3 regions of the Pectobacterium cacticida genome follow, and region 1 is predicted to be linked to each of the others. Evidence: predicted binding sites of a transcription regulator. Region 1 holds the regulator's gene; each other region holds the start of a gene.
What was found. The regulator LexA, encoded in region 1, represses DNA repair genes until DNA is damaged. The targets are predictions, from matches to a motif close to TNCTGTATGTACATACAGNA.
Positions count from the first base shown of each region.

Region 2: the regulator LexA is predicted to act here: its motif matches at 1,921-1,940, upstream of umuD (translesion error-prone DNA polymerase V autoproteolytic subunit).
Region 3: the regulator LexA is predicted to act here: its motif matches at 2,259-2,278, upstream of RFN81_RS07455 (DNA translocase FtsK 4TM domain-containing protein).

Region 1 covers NZ_CP133656.1:3,541,409-3,546,573, forward strand. Annotated here, with positions in the region: gene RFN81_RS16130 (glutathione S-transferase family protein) at 19-1,008, shown strand; gene RFN81_RS16135 (LysR family transcriptional regulator) at 1,082-1,978, opposite strand; gene RFN81_RS16140 (pirin family protein) at 2,089-2,787, shown strand; gene zur (zinc uptake transcriptional repressor Zur) at 2,884-3,393, shown strand; gene lexA (transcriptional repressor LexA) at 3,443-4,051, opposite strand; gene RFN81_RS16155 (diacylglycerol kinase) at 4,161-4,526, opposite strand; gene plsB (glycerol-3-phosphate 1-O-acyltransferase PlsB) at 4,654-5,165, shown strand, end outside.
Region 2 covers NZ_CP133656.1:1,906,376-1,911,540, reverse strand. Annotated here, with positions in the region: gene cho (excinuclease Cho) at 1-206, opposite strand, end outside; gene umuC (translesion error-prone DNA polymerase V subunit UmuC) at 206-1,471, opposite strand; gene umuD (translesion error-prone DNA polymerase V autoproteolytic subunit) at 1,471-1,890, opposite strand; gene narI (respiratory nitrate reductase subunit gamma) at 2,164-2,841, opposite strand; gene narJ (nitrate reductase molybdenum cofactor assembly chaperone) at 2,868-3,587, opposite strand; gene narH (nitrate reductase subunit beta) at 3,580-5,145, opposite strand; gene RFN81_RS08885 (nitrate reductase subunit alpha) at 5,145-5,165, opposite strand, start outside.
Region 3 covers NZ_CP133656.1:1,561,827-1,566,991, reverse strand. Annotated here, with positions in the region: gene RFN81_RS07455 (DNA translocase FtsK 4TM domain-containing protein) at 1-2,201, opposite strand, end outside; gene lrp (leucine-responsive transcriptional regulator Lrp) at 2,314-2,808, opposite strand; gene trxB (thioredoxin-disulfide reductase) at 3,401-4,360, shown strand; gene cydD (heme ABC transporter permease/ATP-binding protein CydD) at 4,581-5,165, shown strand, end outside.

The sequences.
Region 1 (5,165 bases):
TCATTCGAGGGAAGATGTATGGGACAACTGATTGACGGCGTATGGCACGATACCTGGTATGAAACAAAATCTACCGGCGGGCGCTTCACACGCTCAGAATCCGCATTCCGCCACTGGGTAACGCCCGACGGCGCCCCCGGCCCCACTGGCGAAAGCGGTTTTCCCGCACAGCCCGGCCGTTATCATCTCTACGTCTCACTCGCCTGCCCCTGGGCACATCGCACATTACTCATGCGGCAGTTGAAAGGATTAGTCGATCACATCGCGGTATCGGTGGTACATCCGCTCATGCTCGATCATGGTTGGACATTTAGTACAGATTTTCCGGGTGCAACAGGAGATTCGCTTTATCAGCATGAGTTTCTTTATCAACTCTATTTACACGCCAAACCAGATTACAGCGGGCGGGTGACCGTGCCTGTCCTGTGGGACACCGAGCGGCATACCATCGTGAGCAACGAATCCGCTGATATCATCCGTATGCTGAACAGTGCGTTTGATGGCGTAGGCGCCTCGGAGGGAGATTATTACCCGCAGGCGCTACGCGCTCAAATTGATGAATTGAACGGCTGGATTTATGACAACGTCAATAATGGCGTTTACAAAGCAGGTTTTGCGACCAGCCAGACAGCCTACAATGAGGCGGCGACGGCCGTTTTTGCCGCATTATCCGATCTGGAAGCCATTCTTGCGCAGCAGCGTTACCTCACTGGCGCTCGGTTAACCGAAGCCGATCTACGGCTATGGACAACATTAATTCGTTTCGATCCGGTTTATCACACGCATTTTAAATGTGATAAATATCGTCTCAGCGATTACCCCAATCTGTTCGGTTTTCTGCGTGATATTTATCAGATGCCTGGCATCGCTGATACCGTTGATATGATGCATATCCGTCACCACTACTACCGTAGCCACAGCACCATTAATCCACACGGTGTAATCTCCCTAGGTCCAGAGCAAGATCTGCATCAACCTCACCAGCGTGATAAGAGATTTTCCCATTAATAGCGCAAGTTAACATGATGGCAAGGCGCGACGTCTTGCCGCTATACGGCACAACACTTGAGGCTCGACAACACTAGGGTTTGTTCAGCAATTTTGGAATTTCGCGCAGGAACCAGGATTTTGCCTCACCCATGCTGTCCCGTCGCCACGCCATAATTATCTGGCTTTCTATGTGATACTCCGGCCCAACCACCCGTAAACGCCCTTCGGCAATATCCTCCTCCACCATGGGGTAAGGCATCGTGGCGACGCCTAATCCTGCGAGTAACGCAAGACGCTTATCCTCCAGCGAACTCACCGTCAGACGCTGCTGCTTATCAAGCAGTTGCACGGTAAGCACCGGGCGTTCGCGTGCGGTATCGGCGACGGCAATCCCACGGTACTTTACCCGAGTTGCATCTGACAGCGGCTCAGGCTCCTGATGGATAGGATGATCCGGGCTGGCGACATAAACATTATTCGTTGTGTACAGTTTGCGAGTATTCATTTCTGATGACGCGCGAAAGTGCATATCCGGCGCGATAACGATATCGGCACGCCCTTGTTCAAGGCGTTCCCACGCGCCTGCCAGCACTTCCGTCAGAATCGATACCTGCGTGTTCGCCTTGAGCGCCAGTTTATCGATTAAGGGAAAAAGCCGCTGGGTAGGAATCAGCGCTTCCGTCACAATCGTCAGGTGCGTTTCCCAACCGCGCGCCAGTGCTTCCGCATCCGCGGTCAGTTTATCTGCCGCCTCCAGCAATATACGACCGCGCTCCAGCAGCATACGCCCGACGTTAGTGAATTTGGTGCGATGCCCGGAACGATCGAACAACACCACATCTAACTCTTCTTCCAGTTTTTGCATGGTATAGCTCAGCGCGGAGGGCACCCTGCCCAGTTCGTCAGCGGCCGCCGCAAAACTGCCGCGGCGATCGATCGCATCCATCACCCTCAAGGCTTCCAGCGTCAGTGCTCGTTCTCTCGCCATCGTTTTCTCATTCAGGAATTTTGAATATACCCACCAGATTAACTAGCTAACAATCCAACGTCCACACAATTACTATCGGTTTAATAAATAATTATCCGAGGATTACGGTTATGATCACACGAAGAGCGGTAGGACAATGCGGTCAGGCCGACTATGGCTGGTTGCAGGCGCGCTATACCTTCTCTTTCGGTCACTATTTTGATCCACAGTTGCTGGGCTATGCTTCTCTACGCGTGCTTAATCAGGAAGTGCTAGCGCCGGGGGCATCGTTCCAGCCACGGAGCTACCCACGGGTAGATATCCTGAATATTATTCTGCAGGGTGAGGCCGAATATCGCGACAGCAACGGCGCACATGTTCACGCTAAAGCTGGAGAGGTATTGTTGCTCGCCACTCAGCCAAACGTCAGTTATAGCGAACACAACCCCAGCGCCAGTGCTCCGTTGACTCGCCTGCAATTATGGCTGAACGCTTGCCAGACGCGGGAAAACAGCCCGCTACAGCGTATGGCATTAAATTCATCAAGTCACACGCTGCTTGCTTCGCCCGAAGGTGAAGATCAGAGCCTGCAACTGCGACAGCAAGTTTGGGTCCATCATGTCGATCTCCAGCAAGATGCGCAAAGCGCAATCACCCTACAGGGCAACCAGGCCTACCTGCAGCTGATCCGTGGTTCAATGATAGTAAAGGGCGACCATAACAGCGAGGTCTTACACTGTGGAGACGGCGCATTTATTAAACAAGAACCGTCACTGACGCTACGGGCTGGATCGCCGGTACGAGCCTTGCTTATCGATCTGGTGGTATAACGCTATTATCGCAGGATAATGCCGCCAGTTCGGCGTTTTTACGCAATCGTGATAAGATATCCGCCTTAATTCTCAATGCGTCAGGGTGATATGGCAATGAATTCAACCCAACAGGACAAACTGCTTGCCCAGGCTGAACAAATTTGTCAGCAACGCGCTGTGCGTCTCACGCCCCAGCGGTTAGAAGTTTTACGCCTTATGGCCCAACAACCCGGCGCGATCAGCGCATATGATCTGCTCGATCTGCTGCGGGTTTCCGAGCCTCAGGCCAAACCGCCGACGGTCTATCGTGCGCTGGATTTTCTGCTGGAGCAGGGCTTCATTCATCGAGTCGAATCCAACAACAGTTACGTACTGTGTCACCATATCGAAGACCAAAGCCATACCTCCGCCCTCTTCATCTGCGATCGCTGTGGGCAGGTGACAGAACGTCAAACCGAAGGGGTGGAGGAAACGCTACGCAATTTGGCGCAACAGTCAGGATTTACGCTGCGTCACAGCGTTGTGGAAGCACACGGGCTATGCAGCGACTGCCAGGAAATAGCATCATGCAAACAGCCGGATCATTGCGATCATGACCATAGCGTGCCGATAAAAAAACGTTAATGCCTAAAGACGCAACTTCCAGCCACTAGCCGTGCGTAGCCACAAACTGTTAGCTCCAGTCGCTGTTACGAATGATGCCAACCGCTAAGCCTTCTACCGAAAAATTTTGCTGGCGCAGATCGACAACAATGGGGGCAAACTCTTCATTCTCAGCGAGCAAATACACCGTATTACCTTGTTTCTTCAGGCGTTTTACCGTCACTTCATCTTCGATACGTGCGACAACGATTTGCCCGTTGCGAACATCTTCGGTTTTGTGCACAGCGAGTAAATCGCCATCCATAATGCCAATATTTTTCATCGACATGCCGCTTACTCGCAGCAAAAAATCAGCGCTGGGTTTGAACATTGCAGGATCGACCTGATAATGACATTCGATATGTTCCTGCGCGAGCAGCGGCTCACCTGCGGCGACGCGCCCCACCAAGGGGATCCCCGTCTCTTCTTCCATCAGAAGGCGAATGCCACGCGAAGCGCCTGAGACAATTTCAATTACGCCTTTACGCGCCAATGCCTTTAGGTGCTCTTCCGCCGCATTGGGTGAGCGGAACCCCAATTGTTGAGCAATTTCCGCACGCGTTGGCGGCATTCCAGTCTGCGCAATATGATCGCGGATTAAGTCATACACCTGCTGCTGCCTTGCCGTTAATACTTTCATCCCGCCCCCTGGTTGTTTATACAGTCTTTCCGTGAGTATATACAGGTAAGTCAACATTGGGAATGCCGATGTAGGCAAAGCCCTGACTTTTATTTGCTTATGCGTAACGTCAGGCAAAACACTGCCAGAGAATGCCTCCCCAGACAACAGCAGCAAACAGGAAAGCGATGAAAACGGCCGCGGAGCCCATATCTTTAGCTCGACCCGATAATTCATGGTGTTCGCAGCCAATGCGATCGACAACCGCTTCAATGGCACTATTGGCTAACTCGAAGAGCATAATCAAGACGACAGATCCAATCAGTAATAGTTTTTCGACTAGCGTAACGGGCAATAAACACGCAACGATGATGCCGACACTCGTCAGTAGAGTTTCCTGACGAAATGCCGCTTCGTGCCGCCACGCCTGTTTCAGCCCATTAAGGGAATAACCAGTCGCCTTAATAATCCGGGTTACTCCCGTCGCTTTATTCATTTATCCTCCACTTTTTATATAAAATAGTTCGCATTTTAACGCGCTGGTGTTGTCTCATCACCACAGATCTCCGGCGCAGTTTCTGGTATCCTTGCCGCGCATCGCTAACAAGAGGCTCCAAGTTGTTATGTCAGGCTGGCGTAAAATTTACTACAAGCTATTGAGTTTCCCGCTGAAACTGCTGGTGAAAAGCAAAGTAATTCCTGCAGATCCCGTGGCTGAGTTGGGGTTAGATCCTTCACGTCCCATACTCTATGTTCTGCCCTACAACTCTCAGGCGGATCTGTTGACGCTACAGGCGAAATGTCTGGCATTGGGGTTACCCGACCCTTTGCAATCATTCGACTTTAACGGCATCGAACTCCCTAGTTACGTTTTTATCAATGACGGCCCACGCGTCTTTCACTATTACGTTCCCAAACAGGAATCCGTCAAGCTGTTCCACGACTATCTGGATTTGCATCGTGCCAATCCAGATCTGGATGTACAGATGGTTCCCGTTTCCGTCATGTTTGGGCGTTCTCCAGGACGCGAAGGCCACGCTCAATCAACACCTCATTTACGGTTACTTAATGGCATTGAGAAATTTTTCGCCGTCCTGTGGCTAGGTCGTGACAGTTTTGTCCGCTTCTCCAGCCC
Region 2 (5,165 bases), 1.6 Mb from region 1:
GTTTGCCTGAGCAGCCTGGCTTCTTTGCGTGTACGCATGTGTGACAATACGCGTGCGCGGATATTGATACTTTTACCGATATACAGCGGCAACGTTTCGCTGTCACCGTGAAAGATATAAACACCGGGCACGGCCGGCAGCCCATCCACTTCGGTGCGCAGATGTTCTGGATACTCATAGCGATCCGGTATTTTTTCCGGCAGCATCATGATTTAACAACCCTTAAATCGTCCATCCGCGTGGTGTACGCAGGCGAAAGCCGTTCTCGTTTCATTGACCAACTCGGATTAATACCTTGACCGGCAAACCAGATCTTCCCTTTGCCCGAATGATTGATGCGATCAATTGTTGCCATCAAACTGGCACTGTTCGTCATAGGTTTCGCCGCATCAAACAGATCTAATTGCGCCACACCCTGGGGATAAAAATCGGATAGCACCACACCGGCCTTACAGTAGCGATAGCCTGGCTTCCAGAGCCGCGCCAGCGCCTCAATCGCCCGTGCAATAATGTCACGGGTATCGTTGGTCGGCGTGGATGTCACACATGTCGCCTGATTACTATAGTATTCTCCGTGGGGAACATGAGGACTGGTACGGATAAAAACGGAAATCTGGCGGCAAAACTGTTCCTCATGGCGTAATTTCTCCGCTGCGCGTTCGGCATAACGACAAACCGCCTGATGCAGGTGCGTATAGTCCGTAATGCGCGAACTAAATGAGCGGGAACAGAGTATCTGCTGCTTGGCTGGCGGTAAGGCCTCAATGTCCAGACAAGGCTGCCCGCGCAATTCGCGTACCGTCCGTTCAACCACCACGCTGAAGTGCTTTCTAATATAGGCAAGATCGGTGCGAGCCAGCGCCAATGCCGTATCGATGCCCATCGTTTCCATCTGGCGCGCCAGTCGGCGGCCAATGCCCCAGACTTCGCCAACGGGCGTCATTGCCAGCAGCTTTTCCTGGCGTTCAGGGTTGGATAAATCCACCACGCCGTGTGTTTTACGCCAGGTTTTTGCCGCATGATTGGCTAATTTGGCTAACGTCTTGGTCGGCGCAATACCCACACCCACGGGTAAATGTGCTTCACGCTTTATGCGCGTTTTAATCTGCTGCCCAACGTCCTCAAGCGAGGTACGCCACGCGACGCCGGATAAATGCAAAAAAGCCTCATCAATGCTGTAGATCTCTACCGCAGGCGCCATCTCTTCCAAAATACTCATCACGCGCGCCGACATATCCGCGTAAAGCGCATAATTAGAGGAAAAAACCACAATATTATGCCGACGAATCAGTTCGTCGATCTGAAAGAATGGCACCCCCATTTTTACGCCCAGCGCTTTCGCTTCATGAGAACGGGCAATCACACATCCATCATTGTTACTAAGCACAATGACCGGCTTATGCGCCAAATCCGGGCGAAAAACCTTTTCGCAACTGGCATAAAAGGTATTCACATCAACGAGGGCGTACATTATCGAGTCGCATGAATAACGTAAGTGACGACGCCAAAAATAGCGAGACTCTCGCGGTCTTTAATTGGAATCGGTGTATAGGCAGCGTTCATCGGCACTAGCGCCAACGTAGGGGTTACCTGTAGCCGTTTGATGGTGAACTCGCCATCCAGCGCGGCAATCACAATATCGCCATGACGCGCCTGCAATGCACTATCGACCACGGCCAGATCGCCATCGTGAATTCCCCCTTCCACCATCGAGTGACCAGCAACTCGTACAAAATAGGTTGCCGAAGGATGCCGAACACACACGCTATTCAAATCGATACGCTGTTCAACATAATCATTCGCCGGGCTGGGGAATCCCGCAGGCACCGCAGCGGCATAAAGATTTAGCGCCTGCTTATCTGGGCAGGGCTCAGGAAGATATCGTTTCATTTCTCTGTTCGCCTCTCGGCACGGCAATATAACTGTATTTTTATACAGTATAAAAAACGATCGCCAATAGTGCAATGGACAAAATTCACTGCCCGCGTTGAGCCGTAACGGTGTGCGCTTTCCTTACGTAAGGCGATAGCGCCAATAAATTTTCGATGAAATGAGTAATGGTCGGAGACGTTAAATTGGCGAGGGTAAGTAAATAAGCGGAATGTCAATAAACGCCAAACAAGCGCGGTGGCGTCGTGCTAACGCCACCGTGTTACATCACGCCTAACGGCGATTACGTACAAGTTGGTAGCGACGTGTCAGGTATTCCACCGGCGCACTCCAGATGTGTACCAGACGGCAGAACGGGAACAGGACAAACAGCGTTAACCCCAATACGATGTGCAACTTGTAGATCAACGCCACCCCCGCCAGATGTGCTGATGCCCCCCCTTGGAAGAACGCCACGCTTTGCGCCCAACCGACCAGTTTCAGCATTTCACTGCCATCCATATGCTGTGCCGAAAAAGGGATGGTCAGAAGCCCTAAGCCCGCCTGGATCACCAGCAACGACAGGATAAGAATATCGCCGACGCTGGACGTGGCACGAACGCGCGGATTAGTCAGCCGACGTTTTAATAACAGCACGCCACCGACAAACGTCAGCAAGCCTGCCGCTCCGCCGCCGAACATCGCCATTTTCTGTTTGACGTCCATTGGCAGGAAGGCTTCGTACATCCAGTGCGGCGTCAGCATGCCGAGGAAATGCCCGGCAAGGACACCCAGGATCCCCAGATGGAACAGGTTAGACGCCAGACGCATCCCTTTCTTATCCAGCATTTGGCTCGACCCGGCACGCCAACTGTATTGACCATAGTCATAGCGCACCCAGCTACCAATCAGGAAAATCGCCATCGCCAGGTAAGGATAGATGTCAAAAAAGAATATATTGCTGAAGTTTATAAAAGAAGAGTTCGTGATTGCACTCATTAGCGTTGCCCTCCCGCCGATGTCGCGTCAAGATTCAAATATTGCGGCACCACCGCGCCAGCAAAACGGCGTTGGTGTTGCGTTTGCTGGGCCGATGCGCAGCCTTCTTCGCCGAGGAATTTAACCTGCTCCTCTTCCCACACGGCATCCAGCGCCTGCGGCGTATCATCACGCGCTTCCCCTGCCACCTTAGACGTGACATCGTCACTTTTCAGGTCACTACCGGACAGTGCCAGCAGCAGATCGAACAGCACGGCATAGCGACTATCGCGTTGCTGCAAACGCGCCCCAATCAATGCCAGAATCGGCGCGATGTCGAGTAACCCCGCGCGGCTTTGCGCGGGTTCCAGACGAGAAAGGTACTCAAGGTACAGCGGCAGGTAGTCCGGTAGCTCACGGCAATCCAGCGCCAACCCGGCATCGTCATAGTGCTGCATCAGGTCAACCATTGCCTGACCACGGTCGCGCGACTCACCGTGAACGTGCTCGAACAGCAGCAGCGACGTTGCCCGACCGCGGTCAAACAGCCCGCTGTACTCTGCTTGCATGTCTAACAAATCCCTGTCACACAAGGTATTGATGAACTGTATCAATTGGCGGCGTGCAAGCGGCGACAAGGCATCGGCCTGCGCTGCCGCGTCGATCAACTCACCCCGGTTTTCCCACAGCTCGCTATCGGGATAGTCCAATAGGCGGGCAATAATCCGCAGGCTAATCATGGTTCGTCTCCTGCATGATTTTGCTGTTCATATCGCGCGTCTTGCTGCTGACATCAATGGCGTCAATACGCTTACTATTGAACAGGTTGAATTTGGTATCGCTGCCGTGACACCCATCACCAAAGCTGAAGCCGCAACCTTTACTTTCCGGAAACGCGTCACGCGCCAGCTCACGATGGCTTGAAGGGATCACGAAACGATCTTCGTAGTTGGCAATCGCCAGATAGCGGTACATTTCCTGCGCCTGCGCTTCCGTCAGTCCAACCTGTTCCAGCGCACGGGTATCGATCTTACCCTCTACGCTTTCCGCACGTTTGTAGTGACGCATCGCCAGCATACGTTTCAGCGCCAGTAAGACTGGCTCGGTATCTCCTGCGGTTAGCAGGTTTGCCAGATATTGCACCGGGATACGCAGGCTTTCGACGTCCGGCAGGACGCCAGTGTGCGCCAATTGCCCCGCATCGGCGGCAGACTGGATCGGTGATAACGGCGGCACGTACCACACCATCGGCAACGTGCGGTATTCCGGGTGCAGCGGCAGCGCCAGCTTCCAGTCCATTGCCATTTTGTACACCGGCGACCGCTGCGCCGCTTCAATAACGCTGTTGGGAATACCGTCTTTCAGCGCTTGTTCAATGACTTTCGGGTCATGCGGGTCAAGGAACACATCCAACTGGCTCTGGTACAGATCTTGCTCATTTTCCGCCGAGGCCGCTTGTTCGATGCGGTCGGCATCATAGAGCAGCACGCCTAGATAGCGGATACGACCGACGCAGGTTTCTGAGCAGAGCGTCGGCTGGCCGCTTTCAATGCGCGGGTAGCAGAAAATACATTTTTCCGATTTGCCGCTCTTCCAGTTGAAGTAGATTTTCTTGTACGGGCAACCGGTCAGGCACATACGCCAGCCGCGGCATTTGTCCTGATCGATCAGGACGATACCGTCTTCAGCGCGTTTGTAGATCGCGCCGCTCGGACAGGTGGCCACGCACGCCGGGTTCAGGCAGTGTTCGCACAGGCGCGGCAAATACATCATGAAGGTATTTTCGAACTGGCCGTACATCGCTTTCTGCATATGCGCAAAGTTTTTATCTTTGGCGCGTACGCTGAATTCGCCTCCCAGATCGTCTTCCCAGTTCGGGCCATTCTCGATTTTCTTCATCCGCTGACCGGTAATCAGCGAACGTGGACGGGCGACGGGTTGGTGCTTCCCTTCCGGCGCTTTACACAGGTTCTGATAATCGTAATCGAACGGTTCATAGTAATCGTCGAGCCCCGGTACGTCGGGGTTAGCGAAGATTTTGGACAATACGCTGACGCGATTCCCCATGCGCGGTTCAAGCTTGCCGCTGATTTTACGGATCCAACCGCCCTGCCATTTTTCCTGATCTTCCCAGGCATGCGGATAGCCGACGCCCGGCTTGGTTTCGACGTTGTTGAACCAGGCGTATTCCATCCCTTCACGGCTGGTCCAAACATTTTTACAGCTAACGGAGCAGGTATGACAGCCGATGCATTTGTCCAGATTCAGCACCATGCCCACTTGTGAACGAATTTTCATCAGGCTTTCTCCTGCTGTAC
Region 3 (5,165 bases), 2.0 Mb from region 1:
GGCTTACCAGGAATCACCTCAACAATACGCACGGCGACCACCGACAGTGAACGCGCTAAATCACGCGCCAAATTCGAGATACGCGCCGCCTTAACGCCGGGCGCCAGATCAAGCTCAAATCGCGTGATGACTGGCCCAGGAGAATGATCGACAACATCTGCTTTTACCCGGAAATCAGCCAACCGCATTTCAATCAACCGCGCCGTTTTTTCCAATGCGAAATCATCCACAGGTGCTTCGCTGGACGGCGGCGGCGTTAATAAATCTAATGTTGGCAGCGGCGTTGTGGGTTTCTGCAACGGCTGTTCATTACGCACCAGGAACGGATGAATCAAGCCCTCCATGGCGGGATGCCGTGCTGATTCATGTTCCTGTTTTACCGGCTCAATAGGCGCAGATGCTTGTCGCACTGGCTGACTGGCAGTTAACAAGCCGCGTTCATCGCCATCGTCGTCATCGCTAACATGCATTGGCGGAAGATCCGTCTCTTCGTGATGGGCAGGCTGAACCCTAGGGTATACGGGATTAGGGTCATCTAACTCATCTTCTGCTTCTGCGCTAAACGGCGTGAATGAGAAAGCGTTATGCGGCGCCACGGGTGCAGATCGCTCTGGTTCGTTGTTCAAGGACGACGCACTCGGTGGTGGATTATCCTCCTCTTGCGGCGGTAGGCTTGCGCCGTAACGCGACTGCTGCTGCGCTGCAAAATCTTTGGCTAACTGCGCGTCTTCATCGTCTTGCTGCAACGGATATGAATCACCGTAGCGCTGACGCTGCTGCTCTAGGTATGCCTGCTGCAATGCGGCTTCCTGTTGAGCATCATCCAGTGCGGCCTCTTCAACTTCACCGCTGGCTAATTCCGTACCAATGTGCCGATGGGGAGACTTTGACCTTGCTTGCTCTTCAGCCAGTCGCTGCGATGGCAATTTGATGCCGTAAGAGGCCAGTTCGCGACGTGTCGGGATACGTACTGGATTTGGACGTGGCAGTTCTGGCCCCTGCCCGCGCTTAATCTGCGGGTTATCATCAGCATCGGCGCTAAATGCAGGCATAAAGGTGTTGTTTACAGCGAACTCACCATCGCGGGCAGGCTGCGACGATTCAGAAAGAGGATGAACCTCGGCTGACGTCAACACCGGCGGTTCAGTATTTTCTTCATGACGATGTCCATCGGACATCGTCGCCGGGCTATACGGCCCAGACCGACTGGTAAGATCGGCAGGCGTCTCAGGGAGATCAAAAGTGTATAGAGGAGGATTGTGCGCTGGCGCGTTATCCGCCGCTGATGGTGTTATCAATGGCGCTATGTCAGATAATGACCGATCAGACTGTGTTGGCGTTTCCGTGTGCGAGGGAGGTTGTGGTGTAGCCGCAGTGTCTTCATTACAAGCCGCGCCCGCCTTTGCAACGCTCTGCATCGTCGACGCATTTATAACCTCAGTGACGGAAGGGGCGGAAAACAGAATATCATCGTCATCACTATGCGGTGTTACAGCGTCACCGCGCGCTGTATCTTGATGTTCACTTGCCAGGGAAAGCGCATCTTCATCGCGATCGTTTTCTTCACCATAATTTTCATCACGACGTGAGCGATTTGACATGAATGTCAGACAGCCCAACACGGCGGCACCAATTTTCTCAGCTATCGTTAACCAAGACCAACCGGTAAAAAGCGTTAAGCCCGCGCCCCACACGCACAGCAGAATCAATGTCGCCCCCATGCTGTTGAAGCGTGGGATCATTGAGCTGCTCAGTAGACTCCCTAATACGCCGCCTGAAGCGAAATAGTAAAGGTCATCAATATTCAACGCCGCTAAGCCGCATGATGTCAAAATCAGCGCCAGCGTACCGATCAGACGCAGCGAAAAGGTAAAATAATCTATCGCTTGCGAGTTATCGCGTTGGCGGAAAGCGGCCCAACAGAGGGATAACATAATCGGCGGAATAGCATAGGCCAGCACCCCGAAAATAAAGAACAGCGTGTCAGCCAGCCATGCTCCCGCAACCCCGCCCAGGTTATGAATAGGCTCATGCCATGCGGTTTGAGACCAGCTGGGGTCAGAGGGGCTGAAGCTGAGTAATGCGACACCGAGGTAAACGGCGAAAAGCGCCACAACGATTAAAACCGCTTCAAGCAAACGTCGCGTTCCACTGAGTTTATTCAGCACAACGTCTTTATCTTCCGTATATTCCTGGCTCAAGCGTCTCTCCAGGGCCTGTAAGGTTTATGACAAAGCGCCGAGAAAACCCGGCGCTGGAGCTGTATAAATTCACAGGAGTGTAGCTGAATTTATCGGGTATTGCACCCACACGTTAGCGCGTCTTAATGACCAGACGGCTGCTTTGCTTCACTTCTTCCATTACGACGTAGGTGCGAGTGTCATTGACGCCCGGCAAACGCAGTAAAGTTTCACCCAGCAACTTCCGGTAAGCAGACATATCCGGAACACGTGTTTTCAACAAATAGTCAAAATCACCGGAAACCAGATGACATTCCTGGATTTCTTCCAGCTTTTGTACTGCGGAATTAAACTGTTCAAAAACATCTGGCGCCCCGCGATTTAGTGTTATTTCAACAAAAACCAGCAGTGACGCATCGAGATAATGTGGGTTTAGCAGCGCTGTGTAGCCATTAATGAACCCTTGTCTTTCCAAACGACGCACGCGCTCCAAACAAGGCGTTGGCGACAGTCCAACCCGTTTGGAAAGCTCAACGTTAGAAATACGTCCGTCTTTTTGCAATTCGTTCAGGATGTTACGATCAATACGATCGAGATCTTTTCCTGGCCGTTTTTTAGTGTCTACCATTATTATTGTCTCTCTTCACTTTTCCCTGCCCCTGCCTTACCCCGATAGACCTCATGTATCAGAGCTACCCTTAAAGAAGACACGCAACCTATTTTGTATAAAGTCAAACGACGTGTTCTTGACCCACGTATTGCCTATTTATGAAGAAAAAGCCTTCACGTCACCTCCCTGGCCTAAGGGCCTGCCAGCGCAAATACGAATAAAAAGCCGAGCTTTCGACTGTCCTCATACAAAAAATTTCCTCTTACCCAGATGTTTTCGCAAATGCACAGCCGATTGTCAAAGCAAAACAACGAAAATCAGAAGAAACTACCAGATTGGATAAGCAAGACCTCTTTGCTGGGATAGCGCTAATCATTTTACTTATAAATGTGGCTGGTTTTTCAGCGAGTTGGCCTCACCATCGTCGTTAACGATTAAACAAATAGCCTGCAACTTTTCTGTATACTTTTTTTACGGCGGTAATTTCCTTACAATCGTCGATTGTCCATGGTAGATAGGTTCAGAGTAATCAATTGTTGTTATCAGTAAGTCCGTTTGTCGTAGATAACCTCTACATGAACATTATCTGTCGTAATGAAATGAGGAAAGCATGGGTACCGTTAAACATCACAAGTTATTGATTCTGGGGTCAGGCCCGGCTGGCTATACCGCCGCCATTTATGCTGCACGAGCAAATTTACAGCCAGTATTAATTACCGGTATGGAAAAAGGCGGTCAGTTGACAACGACAACCGAAGTCGAAAACTGGCCCGGCGACGCCGATGATTTAACGGGCCCGCTGTTAATGGAACGTATGCATGCGCATGCGGCCAAATTCAATACCGAAATCATTTTCGATCATATTACCAGCGTCGATTTGCAGCATCGCCCGTTCCGTTTGTTTGGTGATAGCGCCGAGTATACCTGCGACGCGCTGATTATCGCGACAGGAGCATCAGCGCGCTATCTTGGCCTTCCATCAGAAGAGGCGTTCAAAGGAAAAGGCGTATCGGCCTGCGCCACCTGCGATGGTTTTTTCTACCGTAACCAGAAAGTCGCGGTGGTCGGCGGCGGGAATACTGCGGTAGAGGAAGCGCTTTATCTGTCTAACATTGCTGCTGAAGTACATCTAATCCATCGTCGTGAGACATTCCGTTCAGAGAAGATTTTAATCGATCGTTTGATGGATAAAGTCAAAAATGGCAACGTTATCTTGCATACCAATCGTACACTAGATGAAGTACTGGGCGATGATATGGGCGTGACGGGTGTGCGTATCCGTGACACACAAAGCGAAGCCGTGGAAGAACTGGAATTGGCCGGTGTATTTATCGCTATTGGACATCGCCCCAACACCAGCATCTTCGGCGACCAGTTAGCATTGGAAAACGGGTATATTAAAGTACAGTCTGGGATTCACGGTAATGCGACGCAAACCAGCATTCCGGGCGTCTTTGCCGCAGGTGATGTGATGGATCATATTTATCGTCAGGCGATAACCTCAGCGGGTACTGGCTGCATGGCGGCACTGGATGCTGAACGTTATTTAGACGGGCTCGCCACTAAATAATAAATATTGAAGCGGGCGGCGATAGCCGTTCTGCTTCGTCTTTTGCAACACAAAAATTGATCGTCTCGCTTATTTCCTTCTTCCTTTTCATTTGCAGCGCCTCTCTGTCGCGGTAACATAGCGTCTTTCTGCCTGATAGAAGATAATTTTGTTAAATTACCGTTACGTAATAGTTATTTTCTATTAACCCCTTTTCAGCAATATAACGAACTGGTGCCTGATGAAAAAAACCAGACAGCAAGAACTGACCATCTGGCTGAAACAGCAGGGTAAGCTGGCGCAGCGTTGGCTACGGCTTTCGCTGTTGCTTGGCTTTCTGAGCGGGATGTTAATCGTGGCGCAAGCCTGGCTGTTGGCCACACTGCTTCATTCCCTGATCATTGAACATGCCCTTCGTGAATCACTGATTTCCACATTCCTTTTATTGATCGCCACTTTTGTTTTACGCGCGCTAAATAGTGTACTACGTGAACGTGTCGGCTTTCGGTGTGGGCAAGCCGTTCGACAGCAAATTCGTCAATCAGTGTTGGATCGATTGCAACAACTTGGCCCTGCTTGGGTACAAGGCAAGCCCGCTGGCAGTTGGGCAACGATGATTCTTGAGCAAGTTGACGATATGCAAGATTATTACTCGCGTTACCTACCGCAAATGTATCTTGCCGCACTGATCCCCGTGCTCATCTTAATCACGATCTTTCCACTCAACTGGGCAGCGGGCTTAATCCTGTTTCTGACCGCGCCTCTCATTCCACTGTTTATGGCGTTGGTTGGTATGGGCGCGGCTGATGCCAATCGCCGTAATTTT